Regions from separate parts of the Streptomyces sp. NBC_01261 genome, predicted to be linked through region 2. Evidence: riboswitches for the same ligand, from Rfam matches in the RefSeq annotation. Region 2 holds a riboswitch; the other holds the start of a gene.
What was found. Region 2 has a riboswitch for cobalamin ahead of OG226_RS37075 (cobalamin biosynthesis protein). Riboswitches for the same ligand answer to the same signal wherever they lie in the genome.
Positions count from the first base shown of each region.

Region 1: linked by a shared signal. The riboswitch ahead of metE (5-methyltetrahydropteroyltriglutamate--homocysteine S-methyltransferase) and the one ahead of OG226_RS37075 (cobalamin biosynthesis protein) in region 2 are both predicted to bind cobalamin.

Region 1 covers NZ_CP108463.1:2,723,140-2,728,866, reverse strand. The annotation lists gene OG226_RS11840 (histidine phosphatase family protein) at 1-118, opposite strand, end outside; gene metE (5-methyltetrahydropteroyltriglutamate--homocysteine S-methyltransferase) at 223-2,541, opposite strand; cobalamin riboswitch at 2,680-2,902, opposite strand; gene meaB (methylmalonyl Co-A mutase-associated GTPase MeaB) at 3,018-4,001, opposite strand; gene scpA (methylmalonyl-CoA mutase) at 3,998-5,727, opposite strand, start outside.
Region 2 covers NZ_CP108463.1:8,309,440-8,315,166, forward strand. The annotation lists gene cobN (cobaltochelatase subunit CobN) at 1-985, opposite strand, end outside; gene OG226_RS37070 (cobyric acid synthase) at 982-2,493, opposite strand; gene OG226_RS37075 (cobalamin biosynthesis protein) at 2,490-3,431, opposite strand; cobalamin riboswitch at 3,530-3,672, opposite strand; gene OG226_RS37080 (hypothetical protein) at 3,808-4,029, opposite strand; gene OG226_RS37085 (inorganic phosphate transporter) at 4,064-5,326, opposite strand; gene OG226_RS37090 (lysozyme) at 5,437-5,727, opposite strand, start outside.

The sequences.
Region 1 (5,727 bases), 5.6 Mb from region 2:
CCGCGGCGGACTCGGCGCGGGCCGCACCGCTCGGGTCGAGCGGGCTGCCGTCGTCGAACCGGGTCTCCCGCAGGGACCGGTTCATCGCCGGCGAGATCAGGGTGATGCGGCTGGTCACGTGGTCGCTCCAGTTCTCCGGGCAGGGGTGGACATCGTCTCGCGTGCGCCTCGGCGTGGGGACGGCCGGGAGGGTGTCCTCCCGGCCGCCCCACCACCATCGGGTCAGGACCCGGCCAGCTCCTCACGGACCGTGCGGGCCGCGGCCACCAGGTTCTCCAGGGACGCGCGGGTCTCGGGCCAGCCGCGGGTCTTCAGGCCGCAGTCGGGGTTGACCCACAGCCGCTCCGCCGGGATGGCCTCAAGTCCCTTGCGCAGCAGAGCCGCTGCCTCGGCCGTACCCGGTACGCGCGGGGAGTGGATGTCGTAGACGCCCGGTCCCGCCTCGCGCGGATAGCCGTGCTCGGCCAGTTCGCGCGCGACCTGCATGTGCGAGCGGGCCGCCTCCAGGCTGATGACGTCCGCGTCGAGGTCGTCGATGGCCTGCACGATGTCGCCGAACTCGGCGTAGCACATGTGCGTGTGGACCTGCGTCTCCGGCCGGACACCCGCGGTGGTCAGCCGGAACGCCTCCGTGGCCCAGGCGAGATACGCCTCCCGGTCCGCCGTGCGCAGCGGGAGGGTCTCGCGCAGGGCGGGTTCGTCGACCTGGATGACCGAAGTCCCGGCCGCCTCAAGGTCGTTGACCTCGTCGCGCAGGGCGAGGGCGACCTGCCGGGCGGTGTCGCCGAGCGGCTGGTCGTCGCGGACGAAGGACCAGGCGAGCATGGTGACCGGTCCGGTGAGCATCCCCTTGACCGGGCGCGAGGTGAGCGACTGGGCGTACGTCGTCCAGCGCACCGTCATCGGTTCGGGGCGGGAGATGTCGCCGGCCAGGATCGGCGGCCGCACGTAACGGGTGCCGTACGACTGGACCCAGCCGTGCTGCGTGGCGAGGTAGCCCGTCAGCTGCTCGGCGAAGTACTGGACCATGTCGTTGCGTTCGGGCTCGCCGTGCACGAGGACGTCCAGGCCGGTCTTCTCCTGGAATGAGATCACCTCCTGGATCTCGGTCCTGATCCGCTCTTCGTAACCGGTCGTGTCGATCCGCCGCGCCCTCAGGTCGGCCCGCGCGGTGCGCAGTTCGGCGGTCTGCGGGAACGAACCGATCGTGGTCGTCGGCAGCGGTGGCAGCCCGAGATGAGCGCGCTGCGCCGACGTCCGCTCGTCGTACGGCTGGGAGCGGCGGCCGTCGGCGTCCGTGACCGCGGCGGCCCGGGACCGTACGGCGGGATCGCTGGTGAGCGCCGAACCGGCGCGGGAGGCCAAGTCGGCGCGGTTGGCGGCGAGTTCGGCGGTGATCGTGTCGGTGCCCTGGGCCAGTCCCTTGGCGAGCGTGACGATCTCGGCCGTCTTCTGCCGTGCGAACGCGAGCCAGCGCAGGATCTGCGGCTCGATGTCCCGCTCGGCGGCCGCGTCGAGCGGCACATGGAGCAGCGAGCAGGAGGCGGCCACGTCGACCCGGTCGGCCAGACCGAGCAACGTGCCCAGGGTGGCGAGGGACTTGGTGAGGTCGTTGACCCAGACGTTACGGCCGTTGACCACGCCCGCGATCAGGCGCTTGCCGGGCAGTCCGCCTACGGAGGCGAGGTCGTCCAGGTTGGCGGCGGCGGCCTCGGTGAAGTCGAGCGCGAGGCCCTCCACCGGCGCCTTCGCGAGGACGAGCAGGGCCTCGCCGAGCCGGTCGAAGTACGAGGCGATCAGGAGCTTCGGCCGGTCGGTGCGGCCCCCGAGGTCGCGGTAGGCGTGCATGGTGGCGCTCAGTTCGGCCGGGGTACGGTCCTGGACGAGGGCGGGTTCGTCGAGCTGCACCCATTCCGCGCCCGCCGCACGGAGGTCGGCGAGGACCTCGGCGTACACGGGCAGCAGCCGGTCCAGGAGGGTCAGCGGATCGAAGTCCGTGGCCACCCCGGGCGCGGGCTTGGCGAGCAGCAGGTAGGTGATGGGGCCGACGAGGACGGGGCGGGCGGTCAGGCCCAGGGCGAGGGCCTCCTTCAACTCCGCCACCTGCTTGGTGGAGTCGGTGGTGAAGACGGTGTCCGGGCCCAACTCGGGCACGAGGTAGTGGTAGTTGGTGTCGAACCACTTCGTCATCTCCAGCGGCGCCACGTCCTGTGTGCCGCGCGCCATCGCGAAGTAGCCGTCCAGCGCGTCGAGTTCGACGGCGGCGCGGTGGCGTTCGGGGACGGCGCCGACCATGACGGTGGTGTCGAGGACGTGGTCGTAGTACGAGAAGTCGCCGGTCGGGATCTCGTGGATGCCGGCGTCCGTCAGTTGCTGCCAGTTCGTGCGGCGCAGTTCGGCTGCGGTGGCCCGGAGGGCGTCGGCGTCGACGCGGCCCTTCCAGTAGCCCTCGATGGCCTTCTTGAGTTCTCGGCCCCTGCCCTGGCGGGGGTAGCCGTAGACGGTGGCCCGTGCTGCCGCGGCTGCGGACTTCGATGTCACGGAAATCTCCTTCGCGAGATATCTCCCTGGATCCCGGTGTCGGGACGTGAGCGCGAAGGTTCGTAGACCGGGGGATGGTGACCGCCCGTGTGTACGCCGACCCGCCCACGAGGTCACCGGGATTCCGCGCGCGAATGCTTCGCGTGCGGGCAGGTGGCAGGTCTTCGGACTCGCGGGCACGGCCTCCTGTGAACCGGAGGTCACCTACTGGCCGTCGCTTCCCAGGTCCTGTGTGGGCCCAGTGCGTATGACGGCGGTCGTTCCCGCTTACCGCTGCGGGGCAGTCCCGGAATCTCACCGGGTTCCCTCTTGCGACGCGTCCGTCTGGCTGACGGGGCGAACCAGCTGCGCGGCCAGCCTAAAGGGTTTGGGGTGGGTGCGTCGATTTTTGGGTGCGGGCCTGGTGGGGGCTGGTCGCGCCCACGCGGCGGAGCCGCGAATCGATACAGCCCCGCGCCCCGAAAAACAGGGTGTGGTCAGTTGGGCGGGGTCCCGAAGGCTCGCAGGATTTGGTCTGCCGCCAGTGTTGCCGTCAACTCGCCCTCGCGTACCTGGCGTTCGAGGTCCGGAGCCAGCGCGCGTACCGTCGGATCCGAGTGGAGGCGGCCCAGGAGTTCTTCTCGGACCATCGTCCAGGTCCAGTCCACCTGTTGCTCGCCGCGCTTCGCGGCGAGGCGGCCCGTGGAGTCCAGCAGGGAGCGGTGTTGCTCCAGGCGTTCCCAGACCGTGTCCAGGCCTGTTCCCTCGCGTGCGCTGCAGGTCAGTACCGGCGGGGTCCAGGCGGCGTCGGCGGGATGCATCAGCCGTAGTGCGCCTGCCAGTTCACGTGCCGCGCTCTTCGCGTCGCGCTCGTGCGGGCCGTCCGCCTTGTTGACGGCGATGACGTCCGCCAGCTCCAGGACGCCCTTCTTGATGCCCTGCAACTGGTCGCCGGTGCGGGCCAGGGTCAGGAGGAGGAAGGAGTCGACCATGTTGGCGACCGCCGTCTCCGACTGGCCCACGCCTACCGTCTCGACGAGGACGACGTCGTAGCCCGCCGCCTCCATCACCACGATGGACTCGCGGGTGGCCTTCGCCACGCCGCCCAACGTGCCGGCGGTGGGGGAGGGGCGGACGAAGGCCGCCGGGTCCACGGCCAGGCGTTCCATGCGGGTCTTGTCGCCGAGGATCGAGCCGCCCGTGCGGGTCGACGACGGGTCCACGGCCAGCACCGCGACCCGGAAGCCCTGCGAGGTCAGCAGTGTGCCGAACGCGTCGATGAACGTCGACTTGCCGACGCCCGGTACGCCGCTGATGCCGATCCGGCGGGCCCGGCCGCTGTGCGGGAGGAGTTCGGTCAGCAACTCCTGGGCCATGACCCGGTGTTGGGGCCTGGTCGACTCGACGAGGGTGATGGCGCGGGCCACCAGGGCCCGCTTGCCGTCGAGTACGCCCTTCACATAGGTGTCGACCTCGATCACAGGGTGTGCCCGAGGTCGGCGGCCAGGCGTTCCACGAGGTCGTAGGCCGCGTCCGGGATCACCGTCCCGGGCGGGAACACGGCCGCCGCGCCCATCTCCAGGAGGGTGGGTACGTCCTGGGGCGGGATCACCCCGCCCACCACGATCATGATGTCCTCGCGGCCCTCCTCGGCGAGGGACTCCTTCAACGCCGGTACGAGGGTGAGGTGTCCGGCGGCGAGCGAGGACACCCCGACGATGTGCACGTCCGCCTCGACGGCCTGGCGGGCCACCTCGCCCGGGGTCTGGAACAGCGGGCCGACGTCGACGTCGAAACCGAGGTCGGCGAAGGCGGTGGCGATCACCTTCTGGCCGCGGTCGTGGCCGTCCTGGCCCATCTTGGCGACCAGGATGCGGGGGCGACGGCCCTCGGCCTCCTCGAAGGAGCCGACCAGGGTGCGGGTTCGCTCGACGGACGGGGAGTCGCCGGCTTCGGTGCGGTACACACCGGCGATCGTACGGATCTGGCTCGCGTGCCGCCCGTACACCTTCTCCAGCGCGTCGGAGATCTCGCCGACCGTCGCCTTCGCGCGGGCCGCGTTCACCGCCAGCTCCAGGAGGTTTCCCGTGCCCTCGTCCGCCGCGCGGGTCAGCGCGTGCAGGGCGTCCTGGGTGGCCTGTTCGTCGCGCTCGGCGCGCAACCGCCGTAGTTTCTCGATCTGTTGGGTGCGGACGGAGGAGTTGTCGACCTTGAGGACGTCGATCTCCTCGTCGGTCTCCACGCGGTACTTGTTGACGCCGATGACCGGCTGGCGGCCGGAGTCGATGCGGGCCTGGGTGCGGGCCGCGGCCTCCTCGATGCGGAGTTTCGGGATGCCCGCGTCGATGGCCTTGGCCATGCCGCCCGCCGCCTCGACCTCCTCGATGTGCTGCCAGGCGCGGCGCGCGAGGTCGTAGGTCAGCTTCTCGACGTACGCGCTGCCGCCCCACGGGTCGATCACCCGGGTCGTGCCGGACTCCTGCTGGATGAGGAGCTGGGTGTTGCGGGCGATGCGCGCCGAGAAGTCGGTGGGCAGCGCGAGGGCCTCGTCCAGGGCGTTGGTGTGCAGCGACTGGGTGTGGCCCTGTGTCGCCGCCATGGCTTCTACGCAGGTCCGCGTGACGTTGTTGAAGACGTCCTGCGCGGTCAGCGACCAGCCCGAGGTCTGTGAATGGGTGCGCAGGGAGAGGGACTTGGCGTTCCGCGGGTCGAACTGCCTGACCAGCTTGGCCCAGAGGAGGCGGGCCGCGCGCATCTTGGCGATCTCCATGAAGAAGTTCATGCCGATCGCCCAGAAGAAGGAGAGCCGGGGCGCGAACGCGTCCACGTCCATCCCCGCCGCCCGGCCCGCCCGGATGTACTCGACCCCGTCGGCGAGGGTGTACGCCAGCTCCAAGTCGGCCGTCGCGCCCGCCTCTTGGATGTGGTAGCCGGAGATGGAGATGGAGTTGTAGCGGGGCATCCGCCGCGAGGTGTACGCGAAGATGTCGGAGATGATCCGCATCGACGGCTTCGGCGGATAGATGTAGGTGTTGCGGACCATGAACTCCTTGAGGATGTCGTTCTGGATGGTCCCGGCCAACTTCTCGGGCGGTACGCCCTGTTCCTCCGCCGCCACGATGTAGAGGGCGAGCACGGGCAGTACCGCGCCGTTCATCGTCATCGACACGGTCATCTTGTCCAGCGGGATGCCGTCGAAGAGCTGGC
Region 2 (5,727 bases):
CCGCGTTCGGCTTGTGCTTCAACTTCGCGTGCCGTACGGCGATTCCGGCGACGCGGGCGGCCCGCTCGGGGTCGGCGACGTAGACCGGGACGTCGTCCGGGCCCTCCTCCTTGAAGGAGAACGGGACGGTGATGAGCCGTCCGTCGAACTCCGGGATCGCGACCTGCATCGCGGCGTCCATGGGGGAGAGGGCGGCGGCGGACCCCTCCCAGGTCGCCCTGGACGACGTAAGGCAAAGTCCTTGCAGCACAGGGACGTTGAGGTCGGCGAGTGCGCCGATGTCCCACGCCTCCTCGTCGCCGCCGGCCGAGGCCTGCGAGGCGTGCGTACCGCCGGCGGCGAGGACGGTGGCGATGAGTGCGTCGGCCTTGCCGAGGATCTCGTACAGCCCGGAGTCGGCGCCGCGCAGCGAACCGCAGTACACGGCAAGGGCGTTGGCGCCCTTCGCCTCGATCTGGTCGCACAGGGTGTCCACGAAGGCGGTGTTGCCGCTGAGGTGATGCGCCCGGTAGAAGAGGACACCGACCGTCGGCCGGCCCTCGACGAAGGCACGCTCGCCGTGGACGCCGAACTCGGCCGTCTTCTGCGGCTCCTCGAAGCCCTCGCCCGTGAGCAGCACGGTGTCCGAGAGGAACCGGGCGAGTTCGGCGAGGTTCTCCGGTCCGCCCTCGACGAGATACCTGAGCGCCTCGGCGACCACACCCGCCGGTACCGACGACTCGGCCATCAACTCCGCGTCGGGGACGGTCTCCCCGCCCAGCAGCACGGTCGGAATCCCGGACGCCTTCAGCGCGGCGAGTCCGTCCTCCCAGGCGCGCTTGCCGCCGAGCAGTCGTACGACGGCGACGTCCGCGCCCGCGACGAGCGCGGGCAACTCGGCCGCCACGTCCACCCGGTTCGGGTTGCCGATCCGGTACCCGGCGCCGGAGGCCCGGGCCGCCAGCAGATCCGTGTCGGCGGTCGACAACAACAACACTGTGCTCATGCGGGCGCTCCCGGTGGAATGAAAGGCAGTCCTTGCGGCGCGCCGGACTCGATGAGTCGCCAGAGCGCGTCCGTGTCCGCGTGCTGTTCGATGAGGTCGCCGAGCCGGTCGAGCTGCTCCTCGCGCAGCGCGGCGAACGAGGTGTCGGGCGCCGGTACGAACCGGCGGCCCGCGGCGGCGGCCACCTCGCGCAGAAACGCCCGCCGGAACCCGTCCGACTCCAGCGAGCCGTGCCAGTGGGTACCCCAGGTCTGACCGACCCGGCACCCGTCCAAGAAGGGTTCTCCGCCGGTGAGTCGGGCGATTCCGTGGTGGATCTCGTACCCCTCGACCGGCTCGCCGAGGGCTTCGCCCACCGGCCGGGTGAGGATCTTCTCGCGCGCGAACCGCACACGCAGCGGCAGCACTCCGAGCCCGTCGACCGACCCCTGCCGGCTCTCGACCTCGTCGTCGATGTGCTCGCCGAGGATCTGGAAGCCGCCGCAGATACCGAGAGTCGGCCGCTGCTCGGCGGCCCGGCGGACGAGGGCGTCCGCGAGGCCGCGCTCCCGCAGCCACTCCAGCGCCTTCACCGTCCCCCGGGTCCCCGGGATCACGACGAGATCCGCGTCGGACAGCTCCTCGGGCCGGTCCACGAACCGCACCACGACGCCCGGTTCGGCGGCCAGCGCGTCCACGTCGGTGAAGTTGGACATGAGCGGGATCGCGCAGACGGCGACCCGCAGCACGTCCTCGCCCACCGGCGGCGCGGTGTTCGACTCGCGCACGGTGCCGCGCAACGAGATGCGCAGCCCGTCCTCCTCGTCGATCCCGAGCCCGTGCCGGAACGGCAGCACGCCGTACGTCCGCCGCCCGGTGAGGCCGTGCAGCATCTCCAACCCCGGTTCCAGCAGCGACACATCGCCGCGGAACTTGTTGACGAGGAACCCGGCGACGAACGCCTGGTCCTCGGGGCTCAGCAGCGCGACGGTTCCGAAGAAGGAGGCGAAGACGCCCCCGCGGTCGATGTCGCCGACGACGAGAACGGGCAGCCCCGCATTGCGCGCGATGCCCATGTTCACGATGTCGGTCCGCCGCAGATTGATCTCGGCAGGACTGCCGGCCCCCTCACAGATCACCGCGTCATACGTGCCCCGCAACTCGGCGAGACAGTCCAACACGGTCCCGAGCAGGGCCTCTTGCCGCCCGCCGTGATAGCCGCGGGCACTCATCTCGCCAACAGGCTTGCCCATCAGCACGACTTGGCTGGTGCGGTCGCTGCCCGGCTTCAGCAGCACGGGATTCATCAGCGCGGTCGGCTCGATCCGGCAGGCCTGCGCCTGCATGGCCTGCGCCCGCCCGATCTCGGCACCCTCGCGCGTCACGAACGAGTTCAGGGACATGTTCTGCGCCTTGAACGGCGCCACCTTCACGCCCTGCCGCACCAGCCAGCGGCAGATCCCGGCGGTCACGACACTCTTGCCGGCGTCCGAGGTGGTCCCGGCCACCAACAGCCCGCCGCCGCTCATGACGTCCGTCCCTTCACCAGCAGCCGCCCGGCGACACTGACCCCGAGCGCGAGCAGACCGACGCGCCGGGACAGCCGTACGGCACGCGCGATGTCCGGTACGGCGACGGCGCGTCCGTCGCCGTTGAGCACCGGCCGGTGCTCGACCCGGCCGCCGTAGGAGAGCGTCCCGCCGAGGCGCACGCCGAGGGCTCCCGCGAAGGAGGCCTCCACGGGGCCGGCGTTGGGGCTCGGGTGTTTGCGGGCGTCGGTGCGCCAGGCGCGGGCGGCACCGCGCGGGTCGCCGCCCGCGACGGTCGCGAGGGCGGCGGTGAGGCGGGCGCCCGGCCAGCCGGCCACGTCGTCGAGGCGGGCCGAAGCCCAGCCGTAGCGGCGGTACTTGGCCGACCTGTGGCCGACCATCGCGTCGAGGGTGTTCACCGCCCGGAAGCCGAGCAGGCCCGGGACGCCCGCGATGCCGCCCCAGACCAGGGCGCCGACGACCGCGTCGGAGGTGTTCTCGGCGACGGACTCGACGACGGCCCGGGCGATCCCGTCGGCGTCGAGGGACTGCGGGTCCCGCCCGCAGAGGTGGGGGAGCCGGGCCCGCGCACCGTCGATGTCACCGGCCTCCAGCGCCCGCCCGATGACTCCGGCCTCGCGCGCGAGGGAGGTCCCGCCGACGACGGCCCAGGTGGCGGCGGCGGTGAGGGCGGCAGAGGCCGTACGGGACGGTCGTAGGGCCGAAGTGGCCGCGGCGGCGAGGGTGATGGTGCCACCGACGCACACGGCGGTGTGCACGGCGCCCCAGCCCCGGTGGTCGCGCCACAGCACCTGTTCCACGGCGCCCGCGGCACGGCCGAAGGCGGCGACCGGATGCCCGCGGCGGGGATCGCCGAGCAGGTGGTCGCCGAGGAGGCCGGCGGCGGCGCCGTACGCGAAGACGCGATCGGCACGCATCGGGTCAGCCGATCGCTGGATCGGACACTGTGCGGGTACGGGACCTCGAACGACAGCCGAGCATGGCGGTATGTCCTCACTCAGGGTGTCCACGCCCTGGTTCGACGAGACCGGCGGTGAGAGTTCCTGGCTCCCGGGGGTGTCTACCCCGGTGACAGTGGCGGGACCGCGCCGGACTCGCACCGGCTTCCTCTTCTGCCGCCGTATATGGCTCCGGCAGTCCACCATGCTGTTGGAAGGGCCGTCAACTTACTGTTGACCTGCGGGGACGGAGTGTGCGGATGCCCACACGCGACGGGTCGGAGGGGTCACGCGGACGTGGGGTGCGGGACGACGATCCGTCCCGCACCCCACGCTCGGTCCAACTGGCGGCCGGTCAGGCCACGATCAGATAGATCCCATAGGCCACCGCCGCCGCGCAGGCCGCGAAGCAGGCGTACGCGCCGGTCAGGGCGAGGGGCGCGGAGTCGCCCTGGGCGGTGGCGCGTTCGCGGCGGGAGAGGCCGACGATGCCGAGGGTGAAGACGGCCACCAGGGAGACGGTGGCGACGAGGCTGACGCCGAAGACGGAGCCGAGGGCTGCCCAGTCGATATGCATGCTGATTCGTTCCTTCGTGTCCGGGGCGCGGGGCTCAGACGGCGGCGGCCGGCGGTGTCGCCGGGTCGGACCGCACGATGGGGGCCGGGTTCACGGGCGGCGAGGGGATCGTGGCCGTGAGGCCTTCGGAGAGGGCGACCGACGGGGGCGGCGGGGTCACGGCGGCGATCGCGGTGGTGATCACGCCGGCCGGTTCGTCGATCTCGTTGACGTTCGAGGCGTCGACGACCTGGCGGCGGGAGAGCAGCCAGATGCCGGCGCTGGAGGCGACCAGGAAGACGGCCACCAGCGCGGTGCCCCAGTCGCCGAGGTCGGTCACGGACTCGGCGAGCGCGCCGACCAGCGCGGCGGCCGGCAGGGTCAGACCCCAGGCGACGAACATCCGGGTCGCGGTCGACCAGCGGACGACACCGCCCTTGCGGCCGAGGCCCGCGCCCATCACCGAGCCGGAGACGGCGTGCGTGGTGGAGAGGGAGAAGCCGATGTGCGAGGAGGCCAGGATGACCGCGGCGGCGCTGGTCTGGGCGGCGAAGCCCTGCTGCGGCCGGAGGTCGGTCAGGCCCTTGCCCATGGTGCGGATGATGCGCCAGCCGCCGATGTAGGTGCCCATCGCGATGGCGAGGCCCGCGGAGAGGATGACCCAGGTGGGCGGGTCCGAGTCGGGGGCGATGGAACCGCCGGCGATCAGGGCCAGGGTGATGATGCCCATCGTCTTCTGCGCGTCGTTCGTGCCGTGGGCCAGCGAGACCAGCCCGGCGGAGGCGATCTGGCCGGCGCGGAACCCCTTGTCGGCGGCCTTGCCCCCGGAGTTGCGGCTCAGGGCGTAGGAGAAGCGGGTGGCGAGCAGCGCCGCGATGCCCGCGACGATCGGGGCGGCGACCGCCGGGAGCAGGACCTTGGTGACCAGGACGTCGCCGTGGACCGCGCCGGTGCCGGCCGAGGCGATGGTGGCGCCGATCAGACCGCCCATCAGGGCGTGCGAGGAACTGGACGGCAGGCCGACGAGCCAGGTCACCAGGTTCCAGAGGATCGCGCCGACAAGGGCGGCGAAGATGACCTCGGGACGGATGCCGCTCTCGTCGACGAGACCCTTGGAGATCGTGTTGGCGACCTCCACGGAGAGAAAAGCGCCCACCAGGTTGAGGGTGGCCGACATGGCCACCGCGACCTTGGGCTTGAGCGCACCGGTCGAGATGGTGGTGGCCATCGCGTTGGCGGTGTCGTGGAAACCGTTCGTAAAATCGAACGCGAGTGCGGTGATTACCACAATCGCGAGGATCAGCGAGAAGTTTTCCATTTACCCAGACAATCGTTCGAGGTCATCGGCGCGTTGACCGTAGGCAATCTGGATGAACGGAAGATGAACTGAGGGGGTCTCTGTGGTGGCCGGATTGCCTGGTGAATCACTCAGTAGCCCCGGGCGAACTTCCGCAGTTGGCTCACCGTCCCGTTGAAGAGATTCTGGTCACCCGGCAGGCTCCCGCTGTTGTCGTACTGCCAGAAGGTCCAGTACGACCATCCGGCGGGCAGCGAGCCCGCGTCCGCCGCGTTGTGGCGGGCGATCCACAGCGCGTGTGTCGAGGCCAGGGAGCTGTTGTCGCCCGTGCAGGTCTTCCACCACAGGGTGGTGGTGTAGATCACCGGGCGGCGGCCGGTCTCCCGGTTCACCTCGGCGCTGAAGGCCTTGATCCAGTTGAC